Regions from separate parts of the Paenibacillus sp. FSL R5-0470 genome, predicted to be linked through region 1. Evidence: riboswitches for the same ligand, from Rfam matches in the RefSeq annotation. Region 1 holds a riboswitch; the other holds the start of a gene.

Region 1 (10,147 bases):
GTATTGGATGTCGGATTTGAGGTTCCGTACTTGTTAGGGAACGGGCTTACGGTAGACTGGTCGGATACGATTGATATATTTGTATTGAAATACGGGATTGGGCAAGGGAATTATTCCTTAGCCACTGCGGGAGGCATATTTAAAACAGTCGTAAGTGTAACGTTACTGCTTTTAGCTAACTGGACGTCGAAGCGGCTAGGGGAAGAGAGGCTGTTATAATCATGGAAAAAACTCAATTAATACCTCAGAAATCTCCAAAAAGTAATAGTAGAAAACGTATGAGAATTATAGGGATCGAACCAGTAGTGTTCGGTACCTTCAATACTATCTTTATGATATGTCTAGTCATTGTTACCTTGTATCCATTCTTGAATACTATAGCAGTTTCCTTAAATGAGGGGAATGATACCATCCGCGGCGGCATTTATCTATTGCCTAGGGAGTGGACTATACAGAACTACAAAGCTGTTTTTGCCTCTGGTACAATTATTCCTGCTTTTTGGATTTCGGTAGCACGAACAGTGATATCTACGATCCTGAATCTATTTTTAACCACAATGCTTGCTTATACTTTAAGCCGGAAAGAATATGTTTTCCGCAAGCAGATTACCTTTGTTTTCGTCCTAACCATGTATTTTAATGCGGGTCTGATTCCAAATTATTTCCTAATTAAGGATCTTCATTTGCTTAATACATTTTGGGTATATGTAATACCGACTATGATAAGTGCATTTAATATGATCGTCATCCGTACTTATATTGGTAGCATACATGAAAGTCTTATGGAATCCGCGAGAATCGACGGTGCCGGGGAATTTAAGATTTTCATGAAAGTAGTCTTCCCTTTATGTAAACCTGTTCTTGCTACCATTGCCCTTTTTGTCGCGGTAGGTGCATGGAACTCATGGTTTGATGCTTTTATCTACACCTCTTCCCGCCAGCACTTGAGTACATTGCAGTATGAATTAATGAAACTAATACAATCTAGTATGAATGCGAACAGTAGCGCAAGTGTAGCTAACGGGGCAGGGGTAACTGCGGAGTCAGCGGGGTCAATGGTAACTCCAAAGTCCATTCGTGCAGCCGTTACTATCGTTGCTTCGGTCCCGATTCTGCTAGTCTATCCATTCATGCAAAAGTACTTTGTAGTTGGAATGAACGTAGGAAGCGTGAAGGAATAAGTAGCTTGCACCCACTATTAAATAATAGGAAGGTTGTTTGTTGAATTATGACTCCATCTCCAATCACATACACGAACCCAATACTTCCAGGTTTTTATCCAGATCCTAGCATCACTCGAGCAGGGGATGATTTCTACTTGGTGTGTAGCTCCTTCGAATATTTTCCTGGGGTGCCTATCTTTCACAGCCAGGACTTGATTCACTGGACACAAATTGGTCATGTATTAGATCGTGTAAGTCAGCTAGATACACGTAAGAGCAAAAGCTCTGGAGGTATATTTGCTCCAACCATCCGGTATCATGAAGGAACGTTTTACATGATAACGACCGAAATACACGGGAAGGGGAATTTCTATGTTACGGCTACGGACCCAGCGGGTCCGTGGTCAGACCCGATTAGTATTCCTTATGGAGGAATTGACCCTTCCCTAATGTTTGATGAGGATGGAAAGGTATATGTAACCACCCAGCAGGGAGCAGATTATGATTCCCACGCTATTCAATATGAGATAGACATTGCTACAGGAGCAGCATTAACAGAACCTGTTGTCATCTGGACTGGGGATGGTGGACCTTGGACGGAAGGACCACATTTGTACAAAATTAATGGAATGTATTATATCATGTCTGCTTCAGGCGGCACGGCAAAGGAACACCGAGAAATTATCGGTCGTTCTTCCTCCCCTTACGGTCCTTTTGAAAGATTAGAGCAACCGATATTGACCCATCGCGGGACTGATAGTCCCATTCAGTATCTAGGACATGCTGATCTGATCGAAGATCGTAACGGGGATTGGTGGGCCGTATTCCTTGGAGTACGTCTAGTAGATTCCAAGTATACAGTGCTAGGAAGAGAGACCTTTCTTGCCCCTGTAACGTGGAATGAAGACGGATGGCCGATGATTGATAATAATGAGGACACTGTCGGGCTGGAGATGAAGGTTCCGCGTGTACCGGGTCATTCGCCAAAACCTGAGACTAGCGGAAGATATGATTTTGATGACCCTGTATTGCCGTTGGAATTATCCTTTCTGCGGAATCCGGCAGAGGGAAGCTGGTCACTAAGCCAACGTCCGGGTTTTCTAGCTCTTCGAGGGCAATCGAAAGACCTTAATGAAGTGGGTCAGGTAGCCTTTATAGGCAGAAGACAGCAGCATACTTCAGCTGAATGGAGTACATTACTAGATTTTAACCCTACCGTGGACGGTGAAGAGGCTGGACTCTGTGCTAGATTGGACGAGAATGCACATTATGAGGTTGGCTTGGTGCAAAAAGTTGGCCACAGAGTCATTGCAGCACAATTAACTATTGATGGAATAACCCGTGTAGAAGCAGAAGTACCAATTACAGCTGAGCGAATTTATCTGAAAATACAGGCGGAGCTTACCGAATACACCTTATTGTTCTCCTTGGATGGGCAGCAATGGAATAAGCTATCTACAGCGGCAGCATACCCATTATCCCCACAGGCCGTAAAAGGAAATGGATTTACAGGTGTTCTTATCGGTTTATATGCGACAGGTCATGGTAAAGTAGCTGAGGTACCTGCCCACTTTGATTGGTTCGATTATCGGTCATAATGAATAGCGTTTGTTAGGAGGGAACTTGTTGAGACAAGCTAGTGATTTTACAGAGCCTGCACTAAAGACAGTGTTCGCAGAGGATTTCAAGATTGGCGCAGCCGTCAACCCATTAACTATCCAATCACAGGAGCATTTGCTTGCTTATCATTTCAACAGTATTACCGCTGAGAACGAGATGAAATTTGAAAGTCTGCATCCACTTGAGGACACTTATAACTTTAGGGCAGCAGACCAGCTGGTTGCCTTCGCCAGGGAACATCATATGGCGATGCGCGGACATACCTTGATTTGGCACAACCAGACAACGGACTGGCTGTTTGAGGATAAGGGCGGAGGACCTGTAAGCAAAGAGATTCTGCTTGCACGAGTCAAATCACATATTCAGACCGTTGTAGGACGTTATAAGGATGATATTTATGCTTGGGATGTTGTCAATGAAGTTATAGCCGATGAAGGAGAAGAGCTTCTTCGCCATTCGAAGTGGCTCGACATTGTTGGCCCGGATTTTATCGCCAAAGCGTTTGAATTCGCCAATGAAGCTGACCCTAAGGCATTATTATTCTACAATGACTATAACGAATCCCATCCATTAAAGCGTGACAAAATCTATAAACTGGTGAAGTCGCTATTGGAACAAGGCGTGCCGATCCATGGCGTCGGATTGCAGGCACACTGGAATTTATACGATCCTAGTCTGGATGAAATTCGTGCAGCGATCGAAAAATATGCATCGTTAGGACTTCAGCTCCAACTGACAGAGCTGGATGTATCCATGTTCCGTTTCGATGACAAACGAATGGACTTAAAGACAGTACCTGCTGAGCTGCTCGAGCTTCAAGCAGATCGATATGAAGCGATGTTCGCACTGCTGAGAGAATACCGGGACGTGATTAGTTCGGTTACGTTCTGGGGAGCAGCGGATGACTATACCTGGCTGGATGATTTCCCTGTTCGTGGGCGGAAGAACTGGCCGTTCCTATTCGATGAAGGGCATAAGCCGAAGCCAGCTTTCCATCAAATTATCACCTCTGCCACGAAATCATAGAGTGGGCAAGCTGCTCAAATAATGAACTGTGAACCCGTCCTTATATCGATTAAGGGTGGGTTATTTATACGTTGATAGATTAGTAGAATAGATCTCAGAGGGCGGATTAAAGTGAGCGTGACAATTAGAAGGATTCTGGAAGATTTAATAGGAGCCATGGAACAGATAGATGGGACTGTGGATACTCTTAAGCCGGGAAATCCGGAAATGGTGATTACAGGGATGGTTACGGCATTTTGCGCTACGCAATATGTTGTGGAGCGAGCGGTTGCTATGAACGCCAATTTGTTGATCACACATGAAGGTGTGTTTTACAGTCATCATGAGACGAGTGAGTGGTTAGAGGATGACCCTATTTATCTTGCGAAACTGAGTTTAATCGAGCGTTCTGAACTGGCTATTTTTCGTTATCATGATTATTGGCATAGGCATCAACCAGACGGGATCATGGTGGGCTTGCTACGAGAGCTTGAATGGTCAGCCTATGTGGTTGAGCAGCAATCGACTGCTACAATCCTATCGATTCCAGCTATGACGGTAAGTGAAGCGGCACAGTATATAAAAAGAAAGCTAGGCATCTCCTATTTACGTGCTGCCGGAGACGTATCCCAGATATGCAGACATGTGGGGATATTAGTAGGTTACAGAGGAGGTGGGACGATGGCTATTCCTCTTTTTAATCAGCATAATCTTGATTTAATTATTGCTGGCGAGGGCCCCGAATGGGAAACTCCAGAATATGTGAGGGATGCTGTCCACCAAGGCAGATCAAAAGCACTGATTATGTTAGGACATGCGGAAAGTGAAGCTCCAGGAATGAAATATTTAGCTGAAGTTCTGGCACAGAAATACCCAATGATTCCTACTTATTTTATTGCTGAACAACCGGTCTATCAGCTGGTTTAATTCGTATAAACCGAAATGAAGAATAAATTTGCATATTATGGAGAAAATGATTGGAAACCAGGTCACTGAGAAAGGAGTGTTTCAATGGAAATTCCTTTGGAGGCTGATGAAGTGTTAAGTCGTATCAAAAAGCTTCAAACCGATGGAAGCTCGATCAGCAAAAAACAAGTGAAGCAAAGCGATCCTGATCTTATGAGAAGTGCGCTGTTCTTTTTTCCGAGCTGGGAGCATGCATTGAAAAACGCCGATCTGTTGTAGCCATATGATTGTATAACGAAGCCGAGTAGTTCAGGGATTGATCTCTGATGGCCGCTCGGCTTTTTTTAGATATATTGAGTAAACAAGAGCAAAAGAAAGAGAAAACGAAGTGTATGCTCAATATGAAATGAAAAGCATGGCTTTCAACATTATTTTGCCCACGGCTCAACTTTACAAGAAACCTTACACGGAGTATGATTCATCACATAACTGACAATTACATAAGAAGTCCGCTTAATTTCCGTTAAGGAAAGCGGGGGAACCAACAACTGGGAACCAGTGTAACAATCGGTACTAGTTATGGGGTGAATCCTGTTCCAGATGCATAAATGCATCCATGCAGGTAGGGCAACTCTCACTGCCCGAATCCGACAGCTAACCTCGTAAGCGTATGGAGAGAGGATGAATGGCGTATTTGATGATGAATAGCCACAGAGAATCCCTCTGTGGTTTTTTGCTGCGTTAAAAAGCAGATATAGTTGTAGAACCTATCTATGAAAGAGGTGTTAACTTTGCCTATTGCTAAACTGAATGGAACTTCGCTCTATTACGAAATCAATGGAACAGGGGCTCCGGTTGTGTTTATCCATGGACATGGATTAACACATAGTATGTTCAAGCCACAATTAGAGTATTTTTCTGATAAATATAAAGTGATTCTGTGTGATTTACGGGGGAATGGCAAATCAGGTGAATTACTGCAGGCCCCAAACGAGATTATTGAAACCCAATGTCTAGATATAATAATGCTATTAAATGATTTGGGTATTCGTGAGGCTGTTTTTGTTGGGAGTGCCTATGGGGGGCTTGTCGTTCAACATATTGCGAAACAATATCCAGAGCGAGTAAAAGCGATTGTTGTCGCGGATAGCTTTTGTAGAAGTCAGGCGTCAACGATAATCGGTAAAATCCAGCTTATGGCTGCTTATTGTAGCTGGTTAATGTATTACGCTCCAAGTGAGCTTGTACTTCCTTCGATTCGTATGATGTACCGGGAACGCTGGAATCTGGCTTATAACGAGATTAGAAGAGGACTTCTCGATAAACGTCCACGGGAATTGTATCGGCAAAGGCTGGCTACGAGCCATGTGGATTACACTAGATGCTTAAAGTCTTTTAAGCGTCCCGCCTTATGTATTGTAGGTGACTTTAGTGAATTTGGAGTTAATTGTATGAAGGATATGGTGTCTCAGCTGCCACATGCTCAGTTAGTGATCATCCCTAACGCATTAGATCCTAGTAATCTGTGTCAGCCGGAGAAATTTAATGCTATACTTCAGCGGTTTTTGGAGAAACAGCAGGAAACTCAGCAGATTAGTTGATCTTAGTGGTAAGTGAGAAATGAGAGGCGTCCCATAGCCGGGGAGTATGTACTGGCTACGGGGCGTTCTTCTGTATGTCTGTATTTTGTACAATGCTGTCTACTGATGTAAGATTAAAGATATTCGATATTAACTATCTAAAGGAGCTGAGTCATGATGTCTCAAGCCGAAACCATAAAATTGACCTCATTATCTTCAAAAGGGGGCTGCGGCTGCAAAATCGGTCCCGCCGATCTCATGCAGGTTATTCGCAGTCTACCACCAACCGTTCCTAATCCGGATCTACTTGTAGGTCTGGATACCAGTGATGACGCTGGGGTATATCGATTAAGTGATGATCTAGCGTTAGTGCAAACTGTTGATTTTTTCACGCCGATCGTGGACGACCCTTATTCCTTTGGGCAAATTGCAGCAGCTAATGCGTTAAGTGATATTTATGCTATGGGCGGCAAGCCGCTTACAGTGCTTAATATTGTGGCCTTCCCTATTTCTGTTTTGGACAAAAGCATTCTCGGTGACATTTTGCGCGGTGCAGCAGATAAAGTGCAGGAAGCAGGAGCAACGCTTGTGGGCGGACATTCCATCGACGATAAAGAGCCTAAATTTGGATTGGCCGTTACGGGCCTTGTGCATCCGGACAAAGTAAGAACGAATGCAGGTGCGCAGGCAGGAGACAAGCTGATTTTGACTAAACCTATCGGTGTGGGCATCTTAACGACTTCTATTAAAAAGGATCAGCTATCCCCAGAAGAAACTACACGCCTTACGACAGTCATGTCTACATTGAATAAAAAAGCGGCTGAAATCATGGAGCCCTATGATGTACATGCTTGTACAGATGTTACCGGATTCGGGTTGCTTGGACATGCCTCGGAAATGGCAAAAGGGAGCAATCACGGACTGATTATTCGTCAAGGCGATGTACCGATGCTGCCAAGAGTAAGAGAGCTCGCGGAGCAGGGCTTTGTTCCAGGCGGCACTAAGAATAACTTTGCCCATTTGGAGGGCAGTATTCTTTATCCGGAAGAGATGGACCAATTAAGCCGCTATATTCTGTGTGATGCTGTGACTTCCGGTGGATTGCTGATCTCTGTTGCTCCTGAACAAAGTGAGGATTTGCTAAAAGAGTTAGTAGATGCAGGTGTAGAAGCAGCATTGATCGGAGAGGTAACGGAAGAGCATCCGGGTCAGATTGCAGTTATAGCTGCGCAATAACGCTGGAGTTCAGCTTAGAGGCGACCTAAGAAGTTAGCCACCAGAGGAGAGAGCGCATTGTTTCAGGATATTACATTGGAAGAACTAAGAGTGTTAAAGAATAAGAAGCAGATCACCGTTATCGACGTTCGATCTCCTTCTGAATATAAAGATGCAACGCTGCCGGATAGCTTGAATATTCCCTTTTTTGATGATGAGGAACGGGCTGAAGTAGGTACATTGTATAAACAGACAAGTGTGCAGGCTGCGAAAGAACGCGGTTTGGAGATTGCTGCTGCGAAGCTACCTTCCTTTGTCAAAGAATTTGCTGCGATTCAAGGGGACAAGGCTGTATTCTGCTGGAGGGGAGGTATGCGCAGCCGTACAACTGCGACCGTACTTTCTTTAATGGATATTCACGCTTACCGATTGATTGGCGGCTATAAAGCTTACCGTAAATGGGTACTCGATGAACTGGAGTCCTATGAATTCAAGGCGAAGCCTTATGTCATTCATGGAAATACGGGTACAGGTAAAACAAACCTGCTGCACCGCCTGAAGGCACAGAGCTATCCTGTTTTGGATTTGGAAGGAATGGCAGGTCACCGCGGTTCTATCTTTGGCGAGATCGGACTTCATGCAAACAATCAAAAAACGTTCGATAGTCTTCTTATGGAGGAATTAATTAAGCTTGGGGATGCTCCTTATGTACTGTTTGAAGCGGAGAGCAAAAAGATTGGGAAGGTCGTAATGCCCCCATTCATGGCCGAGCAGAAAGAGATTGGAACACAAATTTGGATTGAGATGCCACTACAAGCCAGAGTGCAGCAAATCCTTGAGGATTATCGACCAGAAGAATATAAAGAACAGTGCATTTCAGCATTTCGAAGTATCAAATCACGAATTCATATCCCCATTGCGGCGGAAATCGAGCGTTGCTTGCAAGCTGATATGTTCGGAGAGGCTGTTGCGCTGCTGTTAGAATACTACTATGATCCTAAATACGATTATACGTCTACTCAGTATGAAGGCATTGAGAGAGTTACCTTTAAGGTGAACAATTTGGATGAAGCTGAGGCTGCGGTAATCTCTTTTTTGAGTAATCAGAAGGTATAAGCTTTAGGTATCGTAAAGTATGAGGGGTTTAGAGGAGGCTCGGCTTAACAAATGATCTATTTAGACTATAACGCTACAACACCTGTAGATAAGGAAGTAGCAGAGGTTATGATTCCTTATCTTTATGGTCATTTTGGCAATCCTTCAAGCAGTCATTCTTTGGGACAAAAAGCTAAAGTCGGAATCGAGCGAGCAAGAACACAGGTGGCTAATTTCCTGAATTGTACGCCGGGTGAGGTGCTTTTTACAAGCGGGGGCAGCGAGTCGAATAATACCGTTATCAAGGGCGTCGCCCAAACGTATCGACATAAAGGCAATCACATTATTGTGTCTGCTGTGGAGCATCCTGCGGTAATTAAACCGTGTCAGTATCTGGAGCAGTTGGGCTACACGATTACTTATGTACCTGTTGACGCGTATGGAACGGTGCAGGTAGATGATGTGAAAAATCAGCTTACAGACCAAACTATACTAGTCTCCATTATGCACTCTAATAACGAAACGGGCACGATTCAGCCGATCAAAGAAATAGCTGAGGTCTGCCATGAACGGGGTGTCCTTGTACATACCGATGCTTCGCAGTCCGCTGGAAAAGTAGAGCTTGATGTGGCTGAGTTAGGGGTGGATTTTCTAACGCTGGCAGGCCATAAATTATATGCGCCAAAAGGGATTGGAGCATTGTACATCCGAGAGGGCATTCACATCGAGCCATTAATTCACGGAGCAGGGCATGAGCAGGGGAGACGTGCCGGAACGGAAAACACCCCTTATATTATTGGATTAGGAAAAGCCTGTGAGCTTGCTTCGGACTCTGCATCCAGAGAGCGTGTGAAAGAAGTAGCGGATTATTTCTACGATAGATTGCAGAAGGCATTTGGCGACAGAATTCACCTGAATGGTCATAGGCATAAGCGATTGCCCAACACGCTTAACGTTAGTTTTCTTGGAGCGGTGGGTCACGAAGTGATTGCTTCGCTGGAAGATGTGGCTGCCTCAACAGGCTCAGCTTGTCATTCTGGAGAAACATTGATTTCACCTGTTCTAAAGGCAATGAATGTCTCAGCAAGTATTGGGCAGGGAGCGGTTCGTTTTAGTGTGGGACGGTATACGACTAAAGCGGAGATCGATGAGGTTATCGGTAAGCTGAAAGAGTATTTGTTGTGAGTGGATTGCCAGGGATAGCTAAGTTTGCTCAATATCGTCTCTCCGGATCGAAAGATTAAGAAATTTTAATCGAATATTATAACAAAAGCATCTGTTACTCCTTTAGTGGGGAGGGCAGATGCTTTTGTTTGTGTTAGTGATTATACAATAGTAAAGCCTGCGCTTGCATAACCAGTGACTGTATTTACAAGGGTAAGACCTGTAGCAGTGGCTGAGAATACCATAAGAAGACGTGTCTGCGGTGTTACAGCAAAATTGATACCATTCGTAATTCCGCTGACAAAAGTTCCTAAATTAATAGTACCAGTGATAGATGGAAGTGGTACTATTGCACCTGGAATAGGAGTAAATGTGTTATTTGGTGTGGCCGATTGGTAC
Region 2 (10,147 bases), 130 kb from region 1:
ACCATCGATTGGAATCCAGGCCTTTACTCGTTTCAGTGCGTTGAACATCCGGGTACGGTCAATCACTAAGTCACGCACCACCGGAAATGTCTTCATTGGCTCAATGCGTACAGGTTGTTCCAGATTGTCTATAAGCGCTGCGCAGGCTTGGCGAGGTTTGCCGTTGATCACCATCGAGCAAGCTCCGCATACTTCTTCTAGACAGTTGGAATCCCAGCATACCGGAACGGTGCTGTCACCTTTGGCATTCACAGGGTTACGCTGAATTTCCATCAAAGCACTGATTACATTCATACCCGGACGATAAGGGAGCTCAAATTCCTCAACATAAGATGAGCTTTGTGGATCGTCCTGGCGGGTGATGATAAACTTTACGTTTTTGGGAGCTGTAGCAGTTTCCGCCATAATGGTTCCCTCCTCAAATTGCCTAATTTTATTTCATTAAGCTTGCCTCGCAAGCTGTTTCACTGCTGGAAAGATTAATCCTTCGAATAATCACGGACCCGTGGAGGGATCAGTGAGACATCGACTTCGTCGTAAGAGATTTGCGGACCGTCTGCAGTCCAGGCTGCTTTCGTGGTCTTCAAGAATTCCTCATCATTACGATCCGGGAATTCCGGCTTGTAATGAGCGCCGCGGCTCTCATTGCGCATAAGCGCTCCCAGTGTCATCGCTTCGGACAGCTCCAGCATGTTCCATAGCTGACGGGTGAAAGCTACACCTTGGTTATTCCAGCGTGACGTATCGTTCATATTGATATTGCGATAGCGTTCTTTAAGCTCTTTGATTTTGCCAATGGTCGCTTCCAGCTTCGGATTGTGCCGTACAACCGTCATATTGGCGGTCATCCATTCACCCAGTTCCTTGTGAATCACATAAGCATTCTCTGTACCTGACATCGCTAGCAGAGACTCATATTTGTCCGTCTGCTTTTTGTGGAAGCTATCATAGACAGAAGAAGAGATATCTTGTGACGATTTCTTCAGACCTTTAATGTATTCAACAGCCTTTGGTCCAGCAACCATACCACCGTAAATGGCAGATACCAGAGAGTTAGCGCCTAGACGATTCGCTCCATGATATTGATATTCACATTCGCCTGCCGCAAACAGACCAGGAATGTTTGTCATTTGGTTGTAATCAACCCACATACCGCCCATGGAATAGTGCACAGCCGGGAAGATTTTCATCGGTATTTTACGAGGGTCATCCCCCATGAATTTTTCGTAAATTTCAATAATCCCGCCAAGCTTCACGTCCAGCTCTTTCGGGTCCTTGTGAGAGAGATCCAAATACACCATGTTCTCACCGTTAATGCCCAGCCCTTGATCCACACACACATTAAAAATCTCACGTGTAGCAATATCGCGCGGCACCAAGTTACCATAGGCTGGATATTTCTCTTCAAGGAAATACCACGGCTTTCCATCTTTATAAGTCCAGATGCGGCCGCCTTCACCACGTGCTGATTCCGACATTAAGCGGAGCTTGTCATCTCCTGGAATAGCCGTTGGGTGAATCTGTATAAATTCTCCGTTGGCATAATGTACGCCCTGTTGGTACACCGCACTTGCTGCTGTGCCCGTATTAATTACGGAGTTCGTTGTTTTACCAAAAATAATACCAGGCCCGCCGCTAGCCAAAATAACAGCGTCTGCAGGAAAAGTCTCAATCTCCATCGTCTTGAGATTCTGGGCACTTATGCCGCGGCATACACCTTCGTCGTCAACGATGGCCGAGAGGAACTCCCAGTTCTCACGTTTCGTTACAAGACCTTCGGACTCCCAGCGGCGCACTTGCTCATCCAGCGCATACAAAAGCTGTTGGCCTGTCGTTGCGCCAGCAAATGCAGTGCGGTGACGCTTCGTTCCGCCGAAACGACGGAAGTCGAGTAATCCCTCAGGTGTGCGGTTGAACATTACGCCCATCCGGTCCATAAGGTGGATGATACCCGGTGCTGCTTCACACATCGCCTTGACCGGTGGCTGATTCGCCAGGAAGTCACCGCCGTAAACGGTATCGTCGAAGTGCTCCCAAGGAGAGTCGCCCTCCCCTTTCGTATTTACCGCGCCGTTGATGCCGCCTTGCGCACAAACGGAGTGTGATCTTTTTACCGGCACTAATGAGAATAATTGAACATGCGCACCGGACTCCGCTGCCTTGATGGTAGCCATCAGGCCGGCCAGACCGCCACCCACGATAATGATATTTGCTGTTGCCATGATAGTTCACTCCCTTTATTGAAAATATCAGAAAGGATTCTGGAATCTAGTCCTGAGAGGATAATTACTTAGATGAAAGTCTTTATGGACTGAGCTATAGAAGCTGCGGTTTGAAATTCAGCATCACGGAAAGTGACTAGTGAAATGAGGAACATAAACGTTACAAGAACAAATATACCGAGACAAAGGTAAGAGGATACCCGCTGTGAACGAGGTCCTACCGTGATTCCCCAGCTGATCAAGAAAGACCATAGGCCGTTTGAGAAGTGAAAGCATGCTGCAACGATACCGATAATGTACAGTGTCAACATCAGTGGTTGAGTCACGATATCATGCATCAGACCGCCCAGCTCTTCATGCTCTACACTACCAACTGCCACCTGAACCCGGGTTTGGAACAAATGCCAGACTATAAAGATAAAGGTAATAATTCCTGTAATACGTTGCAGCGTATAACGCCAGTTTCTTTCAATGTTGAAACGGTTCAAGTTCGGCTTGGATTGATAGGCAATATACAGTCCATATACGCCATGGTACAGCAGAGGTAGCCATATACCGAACAATTCCAGGAAGAAGACAAGCGGCAGGCTGTTCAGCCATATCACGCTGTCAGTGAAACCGGAAGCGCCACCCTCTACAGCCGCAAAATTCGTCATCATGTGCTCAATGAAGAAAGCTCCAAGCGGGATAACGCCTAGCAAGGAATGAATCTTTCTGGAATAAAATCCTTTCATACAAAGTAACCCCTTTCCGATTAAAACAGCGTTTTCATTATTGTGTATTCACCGCCGGAACTACATTTGACACAGGATAACGTAGACTATGTCATGACAAAACGTCTATATTTACCGCTATCCTTGGTTTCCCGGACTTTGTTTTCTTTTTCACAAAATGTGAATATCTTGTGTCACTTTTCATGTTACTCCTTTTTCCCTTATAAGGGAATTGCAATCTAATTATTAAACGTTATACAATAAACGCATAAGAATAGATTTTATATGATAATAATTCTCATTTAGAGAAACAACATTTTCCGACAAATCTTTTATTTCCTTATGGAGCAAGAAGTATTGTCTTCATGGCTATGAATTTCGTCACTACTGTTTATAGATTGCACTACGAGAGGAACATAAATATGTTTGACGATTTAGATGTTTTTGCAGCGGTTGTGGAGCACTCCAGCTTGAATCGGGCCTCCCGCCAGCTCAATCTGTCCCAACCTGCCCTATCTCGTAAAATCTCCAAGCTGGAAGAACGACTGGGTGTCGCGCTATTTAATCGTTATGGCAAGCGACTGGAGTTAACCGAGGTTGGGCGTCTTACTTATTCCTACGCACTTGAACAACGGCAGCAGCGCTCTAAATTTCTGGAGGCTTTGTCTAAATACAAAGAAGGCGAGCCTAAGCTCGTCACCTTAGGGGCGTCACTTACCTCACTGCAGACCACTCTGCCTCCACTAGTTAACGCATATATGGAGAAATACCCAACTGCGGAGCTGAAGCTAATCACAGGCCGAACACATGAAATTGTCTCCTCTGTCAGTGAAGGAAAGTCAGATATAGGTCTGATCGCTTCCTCTATTCAAGAACCTGGACTGCGCTGCATTTCTCTGTTTGAGGATCAACTTCGACTGGTTGTTTCTGAGCATCATCCTCTGAATCAATCTACCAAGCTAACCATGGATGATCTGTCCCGACTGCCTATGATCCTGTTCTCCAAAGGCACCTGGTACCGACGTCTAACAGACGATCTGTTCCAGCGCTGTGGAATTGATCCAGACGTTCGGATGGAGATTGACTCATTCGAAGCCATCGTGCGGCTGCTGCCGACAGTCAATGTGGCAGCGTTACTGCCCAAGTCTTATCTGCGTCCGCAGCTGTTAAACGGCGGTGGGCTGGTCTCTCTGCATATTAAGGAGCTGGAGCAGACTCAGCGAACTACCTGCCTGATTTACCGTGACGATGGGAGCCTGAGCACAGCGGCCCGCAGCCTCGTGCAGGTCACAGAAGAGATGTTTCTAACGGAACGAGAGAAATAGTACATACCTCTGCGTGCAGCCTTAATTAAAAAAGCCCTCCGTCCCATGTAAAGGACGGAGGGCTTATCTATTTAATCTTGGTTTACAACTTCATCCTCAAATCGATCAATACTTTCATTAGAACCAATGAGTACCATAACGTCGCCCTCACTCAAATGATCATGTGCCGTTGGAGCCACTATAATTCCACTTTCCCGGTTCAGGGCAACAATACTGCAGCCATATTTCGCTCTTGTATTTAAATCTGACAAGCTTTTCCCGTTCATGCAAGACGGAACGGTTAGCTCGACGATTTTATAATCCTTGGACAGTTCAATATAATCCAGCAAATTGGGTGTCACGAGCTGATGTGCCACACGAATGCCCATATCCCGCTCCGGAAAAATAACCCGGTCCACGCCCAGCCTGGACAACGCACGACCATGAAGGATCGAGATCGCCTTGGCTACTACTTGCTTGACTCCAATCTCTTTTAACAAAATCGCCGCCAGAATACTTCGTTCCATATTGTCGCCAATCGCAACAATCCCACAGTCAAAGTTCCGTACGCCGAGCGAGCGCATAATTCCTTCATCTGTAGCATCAGCCACTACCGCATGCGTCAGGTGATCGCTCATTTCCTCCACACGCTCCTCATGGTGATCAATGCCGAGCACCTCGTAGCCCATTTCCATCAGCTCAAGTGCAAGGCTTGAGCCAAAGCGGCCTAAACCGATTACTACAAATTGCTGTGCTTTCATTTCGGATTAACTCCTATCCAATAATTATTTTACCTTCTGGGTGCTTATACAATGGTTTACCCTGTTTAGGTCCAAGCGCATACACTAATGTTAATGGACCTAGCCGACCTGCAAACATGGTCAGACAGATCAGAATCTTGCCGAAGATAGACAGTTCAGGTGTCAGCCCCATGGTTAGTCCCACCGTGGCAAAAGCTGAGGTCGTCTCAAATAATATCGCTAAGAAATTACTATCCTCTGTTGTGGACAGTAACATCGACACCGTGAGGACCAATAGCAAAGCGAGTAATGTTAACGTCAACGCTTTATAGATACGCTCTTGCGCCAATCGGTAACGGAACAGTACAACATCTTCACGTCCGCGCAGCATCGCGATTACTGCACCAATCATAATCGTAAAGGTTGTAGTCTTGACCCCGCCACCTGTTGATCCTGGAGATGCACCAATAAACATAAGAATAACCATAAAGAACTGTGAGGCTTGCCGTAGTCCGGCAATATCCACCGTATTGGCGCCAGCGGTTCGGGGCGATACCGACTGAAAGAATGCCGATAATATTTTGCCGCCGAAATTTAAATTCCCCAGTGTGCGCTGATTCGTAAATTCAAATATAAAAATAACCAAAGCGCCGATAAGAATAAGCCCTGCAGTGGTGGAGAGTACAACTTTGCTATGCAAAGATAATTTACGTTTGACACGAAACTCCACCAGATCCGACATGACAATAAAACCAATACCGCCAGAGACAATCAGAAACATCACCACGATGTTCACTAGCGGGTCATATACATAATCGGTTAAACTCCGGAAATCCCCGAAAATATCAAATCCAGCATTATTAAACATAGACACCGCATGAAATATTCCAAAATAAATGGCCTTTCCCAGTGGCATATCAAACGCCCAGCGTAAGGACAGAAGCACCGCTGCACAGCCTTCGATGACCAAGGAATAAATAAGTACTCTCCGGATCAGTCGAACAATCCCCTCCATAGAGCCTTGGTTCATTGCTTCCTGAAGGATCAGTCTGTCCCGCAAGGAAATTTTGCGTTTCATCATCATGGCAAATAAGGTCGCCATTGTCATAAACCCTAAGCCGCCCACCTGGATAAGCACCATAATTACGGTTTTCCCAAAAATGGTGAATGTCGTCCCGGTGTCCAGCACCACAAGTCCTGTCACACAGGTGGCCGATGTTGCAGTAAACAACGCATCAATAAAACTAACAGCATTCCCGCTGGTACTCGAAATGGGAAGCATTAGCAGCAAGGCTCCAATCAGAATGATCGATGCAAAACCAAGCACCATAATCTGAGGCGGAGAGAGCTTCAGGAACTTTGATTCAGAAACCCTGCGAAACTGTGAAGCCACTACGCTCACCCTCTTATCAAAATTTAAAGAATTCCAACAAAAAAAGCACTGGAAAACCAATGCTACCCTTGGTTCCTGCAGTAAATTAGCCTACGAGGTTAGCTGACGGATTCGGACTGTGCAGGCTGCCCTATTCGTTCCTAGAACGAAATTCACCCCTGATGAATAAAGACAACGCCTATGGCGTATACTCATCTTTTCATTACTTCTTATGGTTCCCCCGTTTTCACCTGAAATTCGGCTATATACAATTGCATACAAATTATATATGTTATTTCGATAAATCACAAAGACACTATTAATGGTGATTCATATGAAAAATGCGGTTTGGAGAGGATGTACCACTAAGAGTGCCTTTTCTCATCACTTTTCCGTGTTTTCCCTGCAATTGCATCGATTTTCATGAAAAATGAAGAAAGAATCACCTTAAATTCATGGTATATATTCAGTTACCTATTCTATAATATCTCTATTACCCATAAAAAGAATATACGATGATTTTTGTAACTATCATGGCACTAATACTATAATGGAACATAACATTGTCAGTTTACAAGGAGGCGTTACATGAATCCCGTTGGCCAGCCCTTACAGCAACGTGCCCTCTCCAAGAGGCTCATCATCTCGGGCATTATCGGTCTTATTCTATTTATTATGTTTCAAATTGCTCCCTCGGTGCTAAATAGCCCTGCCGGGGAAGATACTACTGTCATCAGTAAGGCGGAAGCCCGCGACAAAGCCATATCATTCGCAGAACAAAAGCTGAACTACACCAAAGCACCAAACGATCAGTGGAATGTACTGTACGATACGGACTCTTCCTTTTATGGTTATATGTCCCGCGAGAAGCTTTTGGAGGACTATACAAAAAAGAAATTGGATCAACGATATCCTTTTGACATCTTTCGTGTAACACTTAGTCCTTCAGCGGAACAAGAGCCACTGATCTCTGTTGACCTCAATATGTATACTGGTGGAGTTGTCGCTTTCACACAAGGTGCAGAAGGATCAGGTACCGGATTACCAAACAATGTATCCACCAGTGCAAAAGAAGAGGACAAGGGTACTACCTTATCACTTACACAAAAAGAAAATCTTGCCCGTCCCTGGCTTCAGGAATGGGATGTAAATCCCGCCAAGCTGCAAATTGAATCGAATACGGGAAACTACGGGCTCGTGTATACAGATCGTTCCGTTCAGATCGGCGAATCCTTACTACACTATTATTTCGATTTCACTGGCGAACAGGTATCCAGCTTTAAAGCAGGATTCACCGCTCCAGCCTGGCATACCTCCTATGTAAAGGACCAGACCTCTCTCGCGGAAAAGTTTACTTTATTCGGCTACGGTTTGCCTACTTTAGCTTTAGGAATTCTGGCACTCATCTACAGCATACTTAGAAGAGAACATACCTCCTTTAAGCGTGGAATATTCCTAAGCTCAGCTTATTTTGTAATCATGATGATCAGCACCTATAATATGCTCCCTGAATCCTCAGGCGAAGGACTCGAGGCTCAGATAACTTCCGTCATAATGTTCATCATTTATGCCTTATATAGCCTCCTAATGTCCTCCCTGCTCTATTTTTCTTTAGTTGGAGGGGACGGCCTATGGAAAAAAGAAGAGGGGATGAACCCATGGCCTCGTGCTAAAGAGCCTGGCTATGGAAAATATGTTCTGGATAGTATCCGGGCTGGATACGTCTGGGCATTCGTGCTGCTAGGGGTGCAGACCCTTATGTTCATCGTATTATCACTTACCTTGCAGAACTGGTCCACTACTGACGCTACTCAATCTCCTTACAACATGAGATATGCTTGGCTGCTGCCCATCGTTGCATGGCTCGCTGGTTTATCCGAGGAAGCCATTTATCGTTTTTTCGGAATTCCTATGTTGAAAAAAGTATTCCGAAGCACGTTCATTGCTTGCCTGATCACCACGCTGGTTTGGGCGTTTGGCCATACGCTGTATCCGATCTACCCCATCAGTTCCCGTCCTATTGAGCTGACCGTGATTGGTTTGCTCTTTAGCTATATTTTCCTTCGTTACGGATTTATTGCCGTCATGTTCAGTCACGTCGTGTTTGACAGCATTCTGATGGGCGCTACGCTGATCTTTATGAAGGAAAGCGTGAATGTAGGGGCTGGTATCTTCGCGATTATAATGCCGTCCATAGTCGCTTACATCGTCTATCGGTTTAATCCACCGCAGAAATCAGAACCTAAGCCGGTTGAACCTACATCTGTAATTTAAAGAAGTAACGGGTGGATAACCTATAATAAAAAAAGGTGTCACAGCAGAAAACTGCTGTGACACCTTTTTTATATTAACGTATACAGCATTCCAGTATTTCGAATGCCTATGTCGCTGGCTCTTCATCCTTGAGCGCCTCAAGAATTTGACTAGCCAGCTTTTCGCCAATAGAAAGTGATTTAAAATCCTCTATGGAGGCTTCTTTAATTTTCTTTAGTGATCCGAAATGCTTAAGCAGCGCCTTGCGCCGCTTCTCGCCTATACCTGGTATGGAGTCCAGTTTAGAAGTAACCATGGACTTCCCACGTTGTTCACGGTGGAAGGTGATGGCGAATCTATGCACCTCATCCTGAATCCGTTGCAACAGATAAAATTCCTGACTATCCCGAGCCAAAGCGACAGGTTCTGGCGGATCTCCAACCAAAAGCTGAGCCGTCTTATGCTTATCATCCTTGACGAGACCACAGACCGGAATGAATAACCCCAGCTCGTTCTCCAGAATATCAATAGCTGAGGATATCTGCCCTTTACCACCATCGACTACGATAAGATCTGGTATCGGCAGGTTCTCTTTCAGCACCCGTTCATACCGTCGCCGGATGACCTCGCGCATCGTTCCATAATCATCCGCACCCACCACCGTACGAACCTTATATTTACGATACTCTTTTCGTGCGGGCTTGCCATCAATGAAGACAACCATTGCAGAAACCGGATTAGTCCCTTGAATATTCGAGTTATCGAACGCCTCGATCCGGCTTAAGCGTTCGAGCCCCAAGCTCTCGCCTAAGCTCATTGCAGCACCAGAGGTACGTACTTCATCTCGTTCAATAAGCCGGAACTTCTCGTCGATTGCGACTGTAGCATTTTGGCAGGCCATACCGACCATCTGCTTCTTGAGGCCACGCTGTGGCACTAGCACTTTGGTGCCGAGCCACTCCTGTAGAATAGAGGCGCCACCTGCAGCATCAACGACACCTGCTGCTGATGCTTCCGCAGCGGCCATTTCACGGGCCTCAACTTCTTCAGGCGATTCGGGGGTATCTTCCCCCTTTTGTAGATCTTCTTCGGCTGGAGCAGCAATGACAATCGCCGGTTTAGCTTCTTTATCAACCACTGCTTCCTCGTCAAGCACATCCGGCAGAAGAATCTCCTGCGGCAGAGCAGGATTATCACTGTAATACTGCGTCACATAAGACATAAAGTCACTGTAGGCTTCCCCATAGAACGGAAAGACAGAGGAGTGGCGCTGAATCATCTTCCCTTGTCTCATGTACAGAATCTGTACACACATCCATCCCTTGTCTACCGCATAACCAAATACATCACGATCCTTAGTATCTGTGGTGTTAATCTTTTGTTTCTCCATCAATGCATCAATATGGATAATCTGATCCCGCAGTTCCTTCGCCCGTTCAAAATATAATTCCTCAGCAGCTTCCTGCATCTTCTGCTGTAGATCCTTCTTAACCGCATCATGACCTCCGCTCAGAAAAGCAGCGATATCTTGCGTAATCTGCTC

The links. Region 1 has a riboswitch for cyclic di-AMP ahead of MKY99_RS25870 (alpha/beta hydrolase). Riboswitches for the same ligand answer to the same signal wherever they lie in the genome.
Region 2: another riboswitch for cyclic di-AMP. It lies ahead of MKY99_RS25360 (TrkH family potassium uptake protein); the one in region 1 lies ahead of MKY99_RS25870 (alpha/beta hydrolase).

Annotation. Positions count from the first base shown of each region.
Region 1 covers NZ_CP150238.1:5,865,974-5,876,120, reverse strand. The annotation lists gene MKY99_RS25900 (ABC transporter permease subunit) at 1-219, shown strand, start outside; gene MKY99_RS25895 (carbohydrate ABC transporter permease) at 279-1,181, shown strand; gene MKY99_RS25890 (glycoside hydrolase family 43 protein) at 1,229-2,761, shown strand; gene MKY99_RS25885 (endo-1,4-beta-xylanase) at 2,790-3,809, shown strand; gene MKY99_RS25880 (Nif3-like dinuclear metal center hexameric protein) at 3,921-4,715, shown strand; gene MKY99_RS25875 (hypothetical protein) at 4,800-4,973, shown strand; cyclic di-AMP (ydaO/yuaA leader) riboswitch at 5,195-5,379, shown strand; gene MKY99_RS25870 (alpha/beta hydrolase) at 5,486-6,295, shown strand; gene selD (selenide, water dikinase SelD) at 6,452-7,510, shown strand; gene mnmH (tRNA 2-selenouridine(34) synthase MnmH) at 7,568-8,605, shown strand; gene MKY99_RS25855 (cysteine desulfurase family protein) at 8,657-9,769, shown strand; gene MKY99_RS25850 (exosporium glycoprotein BclB-related protein) at 9,910-10,147, opposite strand, start outside.
Region 2 covers NZ_CP150238.1:5,737,964-5,748,110, forward strand. The annotation lists gene sdhB (succinate dehydrogenase iron-sulfur subunit) at 1-405, opposite strand, end outside; gene sdhA (succinate dehydrogenase flavoprotein subunit) at 480-2,222, opposite strand; gene MKY99_RS25345 (succinate dehydrogenase cytochrome b558 subunit) at 2,291-2,956, opposite strand; gene MKY99_RS25350 (LysR family transcriptional regulator) at 3,358-4,260, shown strand; gene MKY99_RS25355 (TrkA family potassium uptake protein) at 4,332-5,000, opposite strand; gene MKY99_RS25360 (TrkH family potassium uptake protein) at 5,014-6,309, opposite strand; cyclic di-AMP (ydaO/yuaA leader) riboswitch at 6,446-6,625, opposite strand; gene MKY99_RS25365 (CPBP family intramembrane glutamic endopeptidase) at 6,940-8,625, shown strand; gene uvrC (excinuclease ABC subunit UvrC) at 8,732-10,147, opposite strand, start outside.